Regions from separate parts of the Photobacterium sp. S4TG1 genome, predicted to be linked through region 2. Evidence: predicted binding sites of a transcription regulator. Region 2 holds the regulator's gene; the other holds the start of a gene.

Region 1 (7,864 bases), on a different contig from region 2:
TGAATCCCATCCTTCAGTTTTACGTAGCCCAGAACCAACGATTAAGCTTCACACATTAAATACATCATCTGTTGATTTCATTGTTCGTCCTTGGGTTAAAACAGACGACTATTGGGATGTATATTGGGATATCACACGAGAAGTGAAAATGCGCTTTGATCGTGAAGGCATTTCGATTCCATTCCCACAGCAAGATGTACATTTACATATGGTTGAAAAAACTATTGAATCAAAAACTGCCTAATCACTAGCAGCACACCATAAATAGAAGGGCTCGTACTGACTAGCCCTTTTCTTTCCCCATCAATCATAGAAATATTTTTACTTAATTATCGGTTTTCTAGATAAGTCACAAATATATCTTTAGTAACAAATAAATCGACGTTATTAAGTAAGAAATAGGTATAATCACAACGAGCAAGTATTGAACTAATCTAAATTTTTATTCAAAATTTCCACTATTAGCATGGACATCAATGAACATGCTTTAAAAATAAGTGTCCATTATTTAGTTAAGCAAACTTTATTTTATGTTTGCACTTTTGCTCACTCATACACATTACTGTTCAGGAATAACTATAATGAAAAAGCGTTTATTATCAGCACTGGTACTCCCAATGATGTTAGCTGCATGTTCTACAACGGGTATTACTAAAACACCGCAACCAGTAACAAGCAATGATCTTGCTAATGGCAACTGGTCTTTAGTGCAGATTGATAATCAAGATCTTGCTCAACCAGAAGCGTCTCACGCGCCAACGCTTACACTAGCGGCCGATCTTGCGGCTAATGGTCATGCCGGTTGTAACCGTTATTTTGGTCAAGCTGAAGTAAAAGATGGTCAATTCCGTATTGAGAAAATGGGAATGACAATGATGCTATGTCCAGATAGTGAAATGAAGGTTGAACAAACATTCACGCAATCACTTTCTGATTGGAATAAGGTTAGCATTTCAGGGGATACCATGACGATGACTAACGCAAAACATACATTAACATTTGCTCGTGACATGGCTGCAACACCAGCAAAATAATCACCGCTTAATAAAAATAAGAGCTGTTTACATACTTTCGATAACAAAGAAATCTATGTAAACAGCTTTTTTATTATTCACAGATTATGCAACACTGACCTCGTAATACTTTTCACGCAGAATATGTGCCGCAGTGACCATATTCGTGAGCGCGGCTTCAGTTTCTGTCCAATTTCGCGTTTTTAAACCACAATCAGGATTGATCCATAAACGCTCAATCGGAATTAATGTCGCAGCTTTATTAATTAATGCCGTGATCGTATCAATCTCTGGAATATTAGGTGAATGAATATCATACACGCCAGGGCCAATTTCATTGGGGTAAGCAAACGCTTCAAACGCCTTGAGTAAGTCCATATCTGAACGTGATGTTTCAATTGTTATTACATCAGCATCTAACGCAGCAACAGATGCAATGATCTGGTTAAATTCGCTATAACACATATGAGTATGTATTTGTGTTTGCGAACCAGCGCCCGCAGCTGAAATTTTAAACGCTTTTACAGCCCAATCAAGATACTCTTGCCATTGGCTTTGTTTTAGCGGTAACCCTTCTCTTATTGCAGGTTCATCAATTTGAATGATTTTAATGCCGGCATCTTGTAAATCAGCCACTTCATCCCGTAAGGATAAAGCAATTTGATTTGCTATCGCTTTACGTGGTAAATCTTCACGCGCAAACGTCCAACCTAATATCGTCACAGGGCCGGTCAGCATACCTTTCACCAGTTGAGTCGTTAATGATTGCGCATATCGACTCCATTTCACCGTTATCGGTTGAGCACGGTAAATATCCGACACAATAATTGCAGGTTTTACACAACGGGAGCCATAGCTTTGTACCCATCCATATTGCGTTACGACAAAACCTTCTAATTGTTCTGCAAAATACTCCACCATATCATTGCGCTCCGCTTCACCATGAACAAGAACATCAAGTCCTAGACGATGTTGTCGAGTAATGGCATCTTGAATATGTATTTCTAATGCTTGGTTATAATCAGATTCACTGATCCGCCCTGATTTAAAATCACTACGTTGACTACGAATCGTCGTTGTTTGTGGAAATGACCCTATGGTCGTGGTCGGTAATAATGGCAACTGCAATGCGTGTTGCTGTTGAATTGCCCGTTCAGAATAAGGAAGATCACGTTCAGCCAATTGAGGAGTAATTGCTGCTGTCCGTTGCTGTACTTGCAGATTATTCACTCGCTTACTGCTCAAACGATCTTTTATACTAGAACTGTAAGTTGCACATTCTGCAATCGCTGCCAGATTGCCATCAAGTGCTTGTGCTAACAACGTAATTTCGCCACATTTTTGTTTAGCAAATGCTAACCATTGACGGACATCAGCATCAAGCTCAGTTTCACTGTCTACATCTATCGGGCAATGTAATAACGAACATGAACTCGCTAGCCACAGATTCGCTCCTAATTGTTGTTTAATCGGTTGTAAATGCGTCAGCCATTCAGCCAGATCAGCTCGCCATACGTTACGCCCATTGATCACTCCAGCAGATAATACCCAATGCTCAGGAATCGCCGCAGTTACAGCGGCTAATTGTGCAGGTGCTGCTGATAAATCAATATGTAAACCATCAACATTAAGCTGTGAAATTACGGCTAATTGGTGACTAATATCATCAAAATACGTCGTCAATAATAACTTAGGCCCACCATGTAACACTTGGTAAGCTAGTTTAAAACTCGCCGCCCATTCATATGGTAATTCAAGGGCTAATGCTGGTTCATCAATCTGTACCCACTCAACGCCTAAAGCCATTAATTTAGTTAATATTTGCTGATACGCTGTCAATAATCGCGGTAATAATGTTAAACGATCAAATCCTTGTTGTTTTTCTTTTCCTAGCCATAAGTAAGAGACCGGTCCTAATAAAACAGGTTTGACATTATGACCCGCTTTTTTTGCTTCAGCGACTTCTTCAAACAACTGTTGCCAACTAACATTAAAACTATCGTCTGCGGTAAATTCAGGCACGATATAATGATAGTTAGTGTTAAACCATTTTGTCATATCAGCAGCGGCACAGATGCACCCGGTTGGTGCTTTTCCACGCGCAACACTGAACAACGTATCTAAATCAGGCAAACCTTGTTGATGGCGGGTTGGAATATGACCAAGTAGCATGCTGGTACCTAATACATGGTCATACCAAGCAAAATCTCCAACAGCAACATAATCAAGCCCGGCTTTAATTTGATCATTCCAATGACGATGACGTAAATCATTTCCAACCTGTTTCAGTTGTGCTTGATCACTCTCACCTCGCCAATAACGCTCTTGAGCAAACTTTAATTCACGCTGTTTTCCGACCCTTGGATATCCAAGTATATGGGTGACCGTTTTTACTTCAGTATCCGTTTCATTTGATATTATTGTCATTGTTTATCCCTTCAATTAAAGATGTTATCAACTATAAATCCATATAAAAACAATGGCTAAGATGACATTGATTGAATAACACAGTGACGGACAACAACACTGACAACAAGGTGATTTATCTCATAATGATCATGAATTAATTTCACGTTTAAAGACTAGTAATTCATAAAATCCATCATTAAAATGGACATTTAGACGTCCAGATGTTTACAACCATCCATTAACAACGTAGATTAAAAAACAATCAATTTATACCGTAAATACTCAAGGATGGAATATGATTGAACTTAAGCATCTAAAAACATTAACGGTACTCAGAACAACAGGCTCACTCACCGCAACAGCTAATAGTTTATGCTTAACGCAATCAGCACTGTCTCATCAATTAAAAGATCTTGAACAACGTTTAGGCAGTCCGCTTTTTTTACGCAAAACACGCCCAGTACGCTTTACGGCAGAAGGTAAAGTACTCTTAGCTTTAGCTGACGATGTTTTACCAACAATACAAGCAGCAGAACAAGAATTAGCCAACACAAGGCATCAAACAGCTGGTCGATTACAGATGGCGATTGAGTGCCATTCTTGTTTTCAGTGGTTAATGCCCGCATTAAAACAGTACCAAGGATTATGGCCAGATGTGGATATTAATTTCTCGTCAGGGTTTAGTTTTGCCCCTATTCCTGCTCTGGCAAAAGGCGAATTAGATTTAGTGATCACATCCGATATTCAGCCACGCCATGATATTCATTATGAACCGCTGTTTGATTTTGAGATGTGTTTAATCGTAGCCCCACAGTCACCATTAGCCACTAAATCAAATATTGTTCCAGCTGATCTAGCTCACCAAGCCGTACTCAGTTATCCAATTCAACGTAACCGACTCGATATAGCTAAGCATTTCCTTCACCCTGCAGGTATTGAGCCATTATCATGGAAACAAGCGGACAACAGTTTAATGTTAATTCAGATGGTATCAGCAGGAATGGGGGTCGCAGCCTTGCCTAATTGGGCTGTTGATAATTTCGTGCAACAGGGGTTAGTAGTCAGTAAACCATTAGGTAAAGGATTGTGGCGACGTTTATTTGCTGCAGTGCGAGCTTCAGAACACAAACATCATTATCTAAATGCTTTTTTTGCAACGGCTAAACAACAGTGCCAGCAGCATCTGCAAGGTATTAAAACTGTTTAATACCTTGCATAAATTCCAGTGCTATTTATTTGAACTGATTATTCAATGGATCATAGTGATAACCTTGTTGAGCCATTTTGTCAGAAAGCTCTGTTTCACTTAATTCATAGCGAGAAGCTAATTCTGCCATTGAATGACACTCTAGTCGTAACCGCTCATTAACGATACCGATAACAATATGAGTATCCATACCAAGTAAATTATTGATTTCCATTATTCCCCCTTACGGCTTAATGATCACAGCCAACCTTTGCTCTATTTTATTAAGCATAGACGACTTATCTCTCTTTCTCCTTTCCATCAATAACAGATAAAAAAAGCCCTTACCTCAACCAAGATAAAGGCTCATAACACTTATAATTAAAGTATTAGAATAATGTTAATTGCATAATCGCAGAAAATGTAAGTAACGCTGCTGCGACTAATAACTGCCATTTATTGACAGTTTTATGTAATAAAATATGCCCTGACCACACCAGCATTGCAGCGACTAAACATAATAATGAAATAATAATCTCAACGGTATAAGGTGCTGTTGCCGCCTCTCCCATAAAAATCACTTTCCACACTAATAGCAACACTGAAACGATAGCGCTAATAAAGCCAACAAACGGTAAAATACGGTGAAAAGCCTGTAAACGTGTACGAGAGAACGTCAATAAAACATGAGCAAGTAAACTACCATACAATGCAGTTGCCACTAAACTAAGCAACACTTCGGGCATGTCCATCATTGGAAATATAAAAATCCAACTAACCAGCCCCAGTAAATCAGATCCATAAAGTGCCTTTAATGGTCCTGAATCTCGCGTTTTACTGGTTTTCACTTTGACGGTAAAGAATAACAAGCTCAATAAAGGCAGTACTGCCCATGCTTGACTAATGGCAGCGAGTAACCACCCAATAAGTAATACTGGTAGCATTTTATGCACTCGACCTCGTTGACCAGGGCAAATTTCCCCTTTAGTGAGTACTAACGTAAGAATACATTGAGCGCCAAGCAGTGCTGGAATTAAAAATGCGAGATAGCCGATCATAATAAGCATCAATTAAAAGAAAAGGAGCACAATTATACTCAAGTCACAGCAAGATGCGAATGAGAGCTTTCTATTAACAATTAACCTCCATAAATTGATTCGCAACTTATGCCAACCAAGACTTTATATTATCAAAACGACACTACAATGAACAAAAAGGAACGCAAAAATGTTCGTTCGCTCATTTATGTGCGATCGCTCACCAAACGTTATGTAATTTAATGGCATATTAACCCTATTAAAATAGTGGGCGTTATCAACGCTAATAATAAATTCAATAACGATAAGCGAAACGAACATGACGACTTGGTTAGAAACAGAGGTTGTGATCATCGGTGGTGGCGCAACAGGAACAGGAATTATGCGTGACTGCGCCCTGCGTGGTATCAAATGTATCTTAATTGAAAAAGACGATTTAGCCTCTGGAACAACAGGTCGCAACCATGGCTTACTTCACTCTGGTGCGCGCTATGCAGTAACAGATCCAGAATCAGCCAAAGAGTGCATCATTGAAAACCGTATCCTTAAAAATATTGCCCGCCATTGTGTTGAAGATACGCAAGGGCTATTTATTTCTCTACCCGATGATGATTTGCAATTTCAACAACAATTTATTAGCGCCTGCCAAAATGCCGATATTGACGTTGAACAATTAACGCCGCAGCAAGCATTAAGACTAGAACCTAACTGTAATCCACAGCTTATAGGCGCAGTAAAAGTCCCCGATGGTACGATTGATCCCTTTCGTTTAGCTTCTTCTAACGCACTTGATGCTATAGAACATGGCGCACAACTTTTTAATCACACTTTTGTCACCGCCCTTATTCAAGAAAATGGTGTCGTTAAAGGGGTTAAATGTTTAAATTTAAAAACTAATACCCACTTTGAAATCAGAGCCCAACAAGTGATTAATGCCGCTGGGATTTGGGGACAACAAATATGCCAATATGGTGATCTTAATATCACCATGTTCCCAGCCAAAGGATCATTATTGATCTTAGATTATCGAATTAATAACTTAGTGATCAACCGTTGCCGCAAACCTTCTGATGCCGATATTTTAGTTCCTGGCGATACCATCTCATTAATAGGTACAACATCTGAACGCATTGATTATAAAGATATTGATGACTTGCATGTCACTAGCAAAGAAATTGATATTCTCTTAAAAGAAGGGGCAAAACTTGCGCCAATCATGGCCAATACCCGTGTATTACGAGCCTATGCTGGCGTTCGCCCATTAGTTGCTGTTGATGGTGATACTAGCGGTCGTAATATTAGCCGTGGAATTGTGTTATTAGATCACGCTGAACGCGATAGCATGGACGGATTTATTACTATCACCGGCGGTAAGTTAATGACTTACCGCATGATGGCAGAATGGACTACCGATCTTGTGGCTAAAAAACTGGGTAACACCACCCCTTGTATTACTCATCAACAACCATTACCAGGTTCAGAACAACCTAAAACGATAAAGCACACCGCCAGTTTAGCTAAACCAGTTTACCAATCTGCTTACTACCGCCATGGTGAGCGTGCTGAGCAATTTTTAACTGATAGTAAAAAAAGCCAAGCCATTATTTGTGAGTGTGAAATGGTGACTTGCGGTGAAGTTGAATATGCTATCAAGCAACTGGATGTGCATAATTTAGTCGATTTACGCCGCCGCACTCGTGTCGGTATGGGCCCTTGCCAAGGTGAATTATGTTCTTATCGTGCTGCCGGTTTATTTGCTGAATACGGTAATACTGATGGTAACCATGCCAGCCATATTCTCAGTGATTTTCTTGAAGAACGTTGGAAAGGTATCAAACCTGTTTTTTGGGGAGATGCTCTGCGTGAAGGGGAATTCTCTTATTGGATCTATGAAGGTCTCTTTGGTGTGAGTGATATTCCTCCTGTCTCTAGCTCAATTAACACTGACCATCCACATTGTAAGGAAAAATAATGAAATTTGATAATATAATTATTGGTGGTGGTGTTGCTGGCTTAACCTGCGCTATCCGTTGTGCTCAAGCTGGACTCAAAACAGCCGTTATTGCGGCGGGTCAAAGTGCACTCCATTTTTCTTCAGGCTCTATTGATGTGTTAAGCCGTTTACCTAATGGCACAACAACACATTACCCATTTGATGAATTTGATACTTTATCCCATCAATCGCCACAGCATCCTTACAGTAAGTTAGGACTTGATGT
Region 2 (7,864 bases):
ACCGCAGCTAATTGAGATAATAAGTGCGGTAATTGATAATCTATCGCTTGATCATGAAACTGCGCTAACGCTGTCTGAGGCGCAATGCCTGTACTATTAATCCAACATTTATGCTGACCAACAATACCGATTAAATTAAATAGCATTCCATGTCGTAGCTCTAATGCTGCTTTTTCACGATTAAACAACCCTAACCAATGCTTACCGATATTGCCTTTGCCGCATAACACAATACCCACACTTTTTTGCGCTTGAAATAACGCTTGATGGATATCATTAACTAACGCATCCGTTTCAATATCGAGCAACACAGCCACTAAACTTAAACCTGACTCAGCCTCCGTCATAAATTCAACGGGTAAGCCTTTAAGTTGCTGATAGAAACCATGGCAATGATTCGGATTATTCAATACGCCAGCACCAACAGCGGCAACCATTGAAAAACCTTCTCGTAATCGAAGCTCAGCCGCAACACCGCTATCTTGCAATAACCTCAGCACGCTATTTACCATTTCTTGGGTATAGGCCAAAATAATGCGCCGCTTCCCTTTATCCATGGTTTGAGCCAATGGCTGTAATTGTGCTCGATCCAATAATAACTGCACGTCATGTTGAATATGTGCCACTGTCATTCCTTGCGGCACATCAAGCTCAATTAAACACACATCATTAAGTGATGAAATAATTTTAGCCCCGCGACCAGATGCTAATACTCGCTCAACCCGCGTCGAGCCTGATTCCGGTTGGTGACTACAACGTAAGGTTAAATCGAGACAACTTTGTGCGACAGGTTGTAACGTTCGACTATGTAAAACTGGTGCGGCAAGACGTGCTAATTCATTAGCCTCATCTAATCGCAATAAGGGCAACAGGCAAGCATTGCTGACTTTACGAGGATCGGCACTATAAACCCCCGCGACATCACTCCAAATTGTGACTCGATCTACTTTAGCTAAAGCACCGATGATCGTAGCGGAATAGTCAGAGCCATTACGGCCTAATAACACCGTTTGCTGATGTTGATTTGCAGCCATAAAACCAGTGATCACTAATCGCTGCTGCTGATATTGTACGATAAGTTGATCCAATAAAGGTTCAGATAAAGCTTTATTGACTTCCGGTTGCACTGCATGGTCGGCTCGTAAAAATAATCGAGAATCAATGGCTGTCGCGGCTAATTGTGATTGATTAAGTAGTGCACTTAATAAACGTGCTGACCATAATTCACCATGACCTAAAACCGCATTTGTAACCTCGGTCGTCATTGGTGACTGTCCCCACTGAGCAATTAACGCCAGCTCCGAAAATAGCTGCTGTTGTAATGGCTCTGCATATTTAGCCTCAAGTAACTCACTGATCAATTGCTGCTGAAATAATCTGATTGATAATAAAGTTTCATGGGCTTGGCGGCCATCGGTAGCTAATAGCTCTAACCATAACAACAATTGATTCGTCGTTTTTCCTGCCGCCGATACCACCACTAAATCGGTGCTATTAGAGTACGATTGTAAAATATCAGCGACACGGCGATAACACTCAGCATCGGCAAGGCTACTTCCACCAAATTTATGTAATTGGCGCAGATCTTTTTTCATCAGCAGCCCTCCTTTGCAATAGCAAACGCCTGTTTAAGATCAGCAATCAAATCTTGTGGGTCTTCTAAACCTACCGATAACCGCAACAAAGACGTAGAGATCCCTGCCGCTCGTTGTGCTTCATCAGTCATTGCACGATGAGTCATTGAAGCAGGATGAGCAATTAAACTTTCCGTTCCCCCCAATGATTCTGCTAGTGAGAATAATTGCAGTTTTTTAACAAATAATTCCAGTTGCTGATAACTTCCAGCAAATTCAAAACTCATCATTGAACCAAAACCACGCTGCTGACGTTTAGCAATCTCATGCCCTGGATGGGTAAGTAAACTTGGATGATAAATAGTGCCAACCAGCGATTGTTGTTGTAAATAAGCCAGCACTGCCGCACCATTTTCTTCATGCATTCTCATTCGTGGCGCTAAAGTACGTAATCCACGTAGTGTCAAATAGGCATCAAATGGTGCTCCAGTTGCCCCAATACAATTAGCCCACCAACTGAGATTTTCAGCCGCAGCTTGGTCTTTAGCAATTAAAACACCCCCGACAACATCAGAGTGGCCATTAATGTATTTGGTTGTTGAATGCACTACAAAATCAGCACCAAGCGATAATGGCTGTTGTAATAAGGGCGACAGGAAAGTGTTATCAACGGCAACTTGGCAACCAACCGCCTGTGCTTGTTGGCAGATCGCAGTAATATCAATCACGCGCACTAAAGGGTTTGAGGGAGTCTCAAGCCATAATAGCGCTGGTTTTTGTGCCAATGCAGCAGCTAAGGCTTCTGGATCTGATTGATCTATAAACAGAACTTTAAAGTCACCTTTTTGAGCACGAGTATTAAATAAACGGTAGCTTCCGCCATAACAATCATGAGGAGCAATCAATAAATCATCAGGACCTAAAACCGCAGACACCAATAAATTCATCGCAGCAGTACCACAATTGGTGACGACACCACCCGCACCGCCTTCCATGTCACTGAGAGCATCAGCTAGTGTGTTACGAGTTGGATTACCTGAACGGGAATAATCATATTGCGGTAACTCACCTAATGCTGGAAAACTGTAGGTGGACGTTAAATAGATTGGAGGCACAACAGCATTATATTGTGAATCAACGTCAATACCGGTTCGAACGGCAATAGTCGCAGGCTGCTTATCACTCATAATAACGTTCCTTGTTATAAGGGGGTGAACCCTGTAAATAAATAATGGTGGCTGTTAACAACCTTAACCACATCAAAACAAGACGTCAACACCTCTAGACGTCTATATGTCTTTGCTTATAGCGGTAAATCCCGCTAAAATTTAGTAATTGAAAAAAATAGTCGTGATCTAGCAACTGTTGTCTATCACTGTAGAGGACAAATCAGTGATGTTCACGTAATATCGCCGCCTATCATGACTATGTACTAACAACCGTCGTCGCGACATTGTTATCATCATTAATTAAACATCGCTGAGAAGGTAAAACATGGCAAAGTGGAATGGCGAATATATTAGCCCTTATGCAGAACACGGTAAGAAAAATGAACAAGTAAAAAAAATTACAGTGTCTATTCCATTAAAGGTTCTTAAAATTCTTACTGATGAACGTACTCGTCGTCAGGTCAATAACCTGCGCCACGCTACCAACAGTGAATTACTCTGTGAGGCTTTCCTACACGCCTACACTGGACAACCATTACCTACTGATGATGATATTCGTAAAGATCACCCCGATGATCTCCCCGCAGAAGCTAAAGCATTGATGGAAGCTATGGGTATCAGCTACGAAGATATTAATGAATAATATGGACATGAAATAGCAAAAAACCAGCACTTATGCTGGTTTTTTTATAGCGATAAATCTCAGCCATAAAAAAAGGGATGCTTGCGCATCCCTTTTTTTTAAATTCATCTGGCAAATAATTACTTGCTAGAAAGCGCACCGAAACGCTTGTTGAATTTGTCCACACGACCGCCAGAGCTAACTTGACGTTGCTTACCAGTGTAGAATGGGTGACACTTATCGCATACGTCAAGGTTAACGTCTTTGCTCATAGTAGAATTAAATACGAAAGTGTTGCCGCAAGAACAACGTGCGTTTACTGCTTTGTATTCTGGGTGGATACCTTGTTTCATGGGGAAACCTCAAGTTAAGGCCGTGTCGCTCTCCCGATCCAAAGCCGGGCACCACACGTGGTTAATAAAATAGTCTGTCGTAAATTTACGACAAATCAGGCGGCGTATAGTAATCAATCATTCTCCAGAGATCAACTCAGACACTGTTTTTTTATCGCTCTTTTATTGATCACCAAAACAGTAAATAATGGTTGCAACATAGCAGTACTTATCCCATATCACACGATCTGTTACTATTTAGTACAAGCTCAATTAAAGCGATAAAATATGACCCACCCAATAGCACGCGTTGCTTTACCTGTCCCACTAGATAAAACTTTTGACTATCTCATCAAGCCCAACACTACCCCTGTTATCGGTGGGCGTGTGCTGGTGCCTTTTGGTCGACAACGATTAGTTGGGATTGTGGTTGCTATTGGACATGATTCTGATTTTCCCATTCAACAGCTAAAACCTATTCAGCAAGTATTGGACGAGCAACCTTTATGGCAACCATCACTATTTAGCTTATTAAAATGGGCCAGTAGCTATTATCAATACCCTTTAGGTGACGCTCTAGCCAATGCGATGCCAACATTACTGCGTAAAGGTCGAGAAGCATCAACCGCACCATTAAAGTACTGGCACCTTACTGAAACGGGTCGAGAGCAGCCGTTAAATGGTTTAAAACGTGCGCCTAAACAAGCGCAAATCCTAAATCTATTACGTAATGGTCCACTCAGCCACGAAAGTTTACTCACTCATGAGGTCAGCAGCTCCACCCTCAAAACTATTGAGCAAAAAGGCTGGATTAGCGAACAACAACATCAACCGCAGCAACGTCAGTGGCAACCACAATTTGAGATTACAGAGCAGAAACCGCGTTTAAACGAAGAGCAAGCGTTAGCAATTGCAACGGTTAACAGCAATCCAGAATTTGGCTGTTATCTACTTGATGGCGTTACAGGCTCGGGTAAAACCGAGGTTTATCTTAATTTACTTGAACCCATTTTAGCGGCGGGTAAACAGGCGTTAATTTTAGTGCCAGAAATTGGCCTAACGCCACAAACAATCAATCGTTTTAAGCGCCGTTTTAATGTGCCATTAGAAACCGTACATTCAGGCTTAAACGATAGCGAACGCATGGCAGCATGGTTGGCAGGGCGAGATAATCAGGCAGGGATCATTATTGGCACCCGTTCAGCACTGTTTACGCCCTTTGCTAATCTTGGCATTATCATTGTTGATGAAGAGCATGATGCTTCATACAAGCAACAAGATAGTTTACGTTACCATGCTCGCGATCTAGCCGTAATGCGAGCCAATAAAGAAAATATTCCAATAGTGTTAGGTTCAGCAACGCCAGCACTGGAAACACTGCATAACGCACAAACAGGCAAATATCACTATCTGACACTCTCTAAACGTGCAGGTAATGCGAGTGCTGCACGTCATGGTGTTATTGATGTCAAAGGCCTGTATTTAAACGCGGGGTTATCAGCACCATTAATTGCAGAAATGCGTAAGCACCTCAATGCGGGCAATCAAGTGATGCTGTTTCTTAATCGGCGTGGATTTTCACCCGCGATGATGTGCCATGAGTGCGGCTGGATCGCCGAGTGTGATCGTTGTGATGCGTATTACACCCTCCATCAGCAATCTGGAGAATTACGGTGTCATCACTGTGCCACTCAACGGCCGATTATGCACCAATGCCAGCAGTGTGGCTCGACTCAGTTGTTACCTGTTGGAGTGGGTACAGAGCAACTTGAAGCCCAATTGGCCGAATTGTTCCCTGAATTTAAAACAGTACGAATCGACCGTGATAGTACTCGTCGTAAAGGGGCATTAGAAAACTATTTAGAAGCCATTAAAAATAATGAATATCAAATTTTAATTGGCACCCAAATGCTTGCTAAAGGTCACCACTTTCCTAATGTAACCTTAGTGGCATTAATTGATGTTGATAGTGCATTATTCAGTAATGATTTTCGCGCCTCTGAGCGATTAGCACAGCTGTTTATTCAAGTTGCAGGTCGTGCAGGTCGCGCCAGTAAACCGGGAGCTGTTTTATTACAAACCCACCATCCAGAGCATCAACTGCTACAATCATTACTGCATAAAGGCTATGGCGTTTTTTCTCAAGCAGCATTAACTGAGCGTCGTCAGGCATTATTACCGCCGTTTACTCACTTAGTATTATTACGTGCAGAAGCCAATGATAGCGACCTTGTGTGCCAGTTCTTACAACAAGTAAGAGGGATTTTTGAAGCAAGCCCGATATATGATCAAGACTGTTGTGTATTAGGGCCAAATCCAGCTCCCCTTGCTCGTCGTGCTGGCCGATTTCGGTGGCAATTAATTTTACAAATACCTAATAGAAATAAACTTCAGCAAATACTCAGTATTGCTAAGCCAGCGATTCAACTATTACCGTTAGCGAAAAAAATCAGGTGGTCGATTGATGTTGAACCACAAGATTTAACTTAAACTAGACAATGCGATGCATCTCACATAGCGAATGTAATTTATGCTATTGGAAGCATGTTTCAGCTTATGCATCCATTCTACAATATGTATATGAATTGACGTTTTTCAGTCAGTTACAATTAGTTGATGAGCATATCTGAATATATTTTCAAATCAGATAGTCAACTGTAAATTAGAAAGATATAGCACAAGAGGAAAGCACTATGGCGACAATGAAGGACGTTGCCCAGCTAGCCGGGGTATCAACCGCGACAGTTTCACGCGCGCTCATGAACCCGGAAAAAGTATCGGCCTCAACCAGGAAAAAGGTCGAGCAAGCCGTAATGGAAGCTGGATATTCACCCAATTCACTAGCACGCAATTTACGCCGCAATGAATCGAAAACTATCGTGACTATTGTTCCAGATATCTGTGATCCCTACTTCACAGAAATCATTCGAGGAATTGAAGAAGCGGCAATGGAAAATGGTTATTTAGTGCTACTGGGTGACAGTGGTCAACAACAGCGTCGTGAAAACTCATTCGCTAATTTAGTGTTTACTAAGCAAGCTGATGGTATGTTGCTATTAGGTAATAATTTACCGTTTGACGTCAGTAAACCTGAACAAAAAAATCTGCCGCCATTAGTCATGGCATGTGAATATGCGCCGGAACTTGAATTACCAACAGTGCACATTGATAACTTAACTGCAGCCTTTGATGCGGTGAATTACTTGACTCAAATGGGCCATAAGCGAATAGCTCAAATTACAGGGCCAGATAAAGCAGCTTTATCACAATTTCGTCAGCAAGGTTATCAACAGGCCCTTCGTCGTGGAGGTATAACTTTAAATCCAGCCTACACTATTAAAGGTGATTTTAGTTTTGCAGCAGGTGCCCGTGCTATCACGGCATTACTTGCTTTGCCTGAGCCGCCAACAGCATTATTTTGCCACTCAGACGTAATGGCAATTGGCGCCATGCAACAGGCAAAACGGTTAGGTTTACGCGTACCACACGATATTTCTATTGTTGGTTTTGATGATATTCAATTTGCAGAATATTGCGATCCACCATTAACAACTGTCTCACAACCCCGTTATGAGATTGGCCGTCAGGCAATGTTGATGTTATTAGAATTACTGAAAGGCAAAGATGTCCAAGCGGGATCACGATTATTGGATGCCAAACTGGTTATTCGTGAAAGTGCGGCGCCGCCAAGTCGCTAATTTATCTATCCCCATATTTAATACGTTACTGCACAGAGATCATAAAATCTGGCATCTTTGTTACAATATGGGGTTAATTATCAGCGAAACAGCGATAATAACTGGTCAGGATCAATCCAACTTTGTAACATAGCGTCCTATCTATCTACCCAAACTAATTTGTCGATATCGTGGCTACTAAAGATTATGTAAAACGTGGACGCTCAACAAAATCAGCGTCACCAAAAGCAAAAGCTAACCCTAAAGGCAAAAAAGTGCCGACAACTGGTTTTCCAACCAAGTGGGCTGCTTTCGCTGTTGTTTTAGTGTGTGGGCTGATTACGAGTTTATTTTTCCTTTCTGGTACTGATGTTCCTGAAAATGAGCCCGCCATTCCTGCGGCTGTTATTATCAAACCACAACCACCAGCAAAAGTTAACACCACCGCTTTGCCTCCTAAACCAGAAGAAAAATGGCGTTACATTCAGGA

What was found. Region 2 encodes MetJ, which represses methionine synthesis genes. Its sites were predicted from a motif close to TTAGACNTNTANANGTCTAA; they were not measured.
Region 1: the regulator MetJ is predicted to act here: its motif matches at 3,632-3,651, upstream of metE (5-methyltetrahydropteroyltriglutamate--homocysteine S-methyltransferase).

Annotation. Positions count from the first base shown of each region.
Region 1 is NZ_JAYXUH010000016.1:28,837-36,700, reverse strand. Features, by position in the region: gene VXS03_RS16060 (mechanosensitive ion channel family protein) at 1-244, shown strand, start outside; gene VXS03_RS16055 (META domain-containing protein) at 582-1,034, shown strand; gene metE (5-methyltetrahydropteroyltriglutamate--homocysteine S-methyltransferase) at 1,119-3,440, opposite strand; gene metR (HTH-type transcriptional regulator MetR) at 3,718-4,629, shown strand; gene VXS03_RS16040 (DUF4250 domain-containing protein) at 4,655-4,843, opposite strand; gene VXS03_RS16035 (hypothetical protein) at 4,998-5,666, opposite strand; gene glpA (anaerobic glycerol-3-phosphate dehydrogenase subunit A) at 5,965-7,617, shown strand; gene glpB (glycerol-3-phosphate dehydrogenase subunit GlpB) at 7,617-7,864, shown strand, end outside.
Region 2 is NZ_JAYXUH010000008.1:104,540-112,403, reverse strand. Features, by position in the region: gene VXS03_RS11535 (bifunctional aspartate kinase/homoserine dehydrogenase II) at 1-1,595, opposite strand, end outside; gene VXS03_RS11530 (O-succinylhomoserine (thiol)-lyase) at 1,595-2,761, opposite strand; gene metJ (met regulon transcriptional regulator MetJ) at 3,069-3,386, shown strand; gene rpmE (50S ribosomal protein L31) at 3,506-3,718, opposite strand; gene priA (primosomal protein N') at 3,986-6,187, shown strand; gene cytR (DNA-binding transcriptional regulator CytR) at 6,370-7,395, shown strand; gene VXS03_RS11505 (SPOR domain-containing protein) at 7,566-7,864, shown strand, end outside.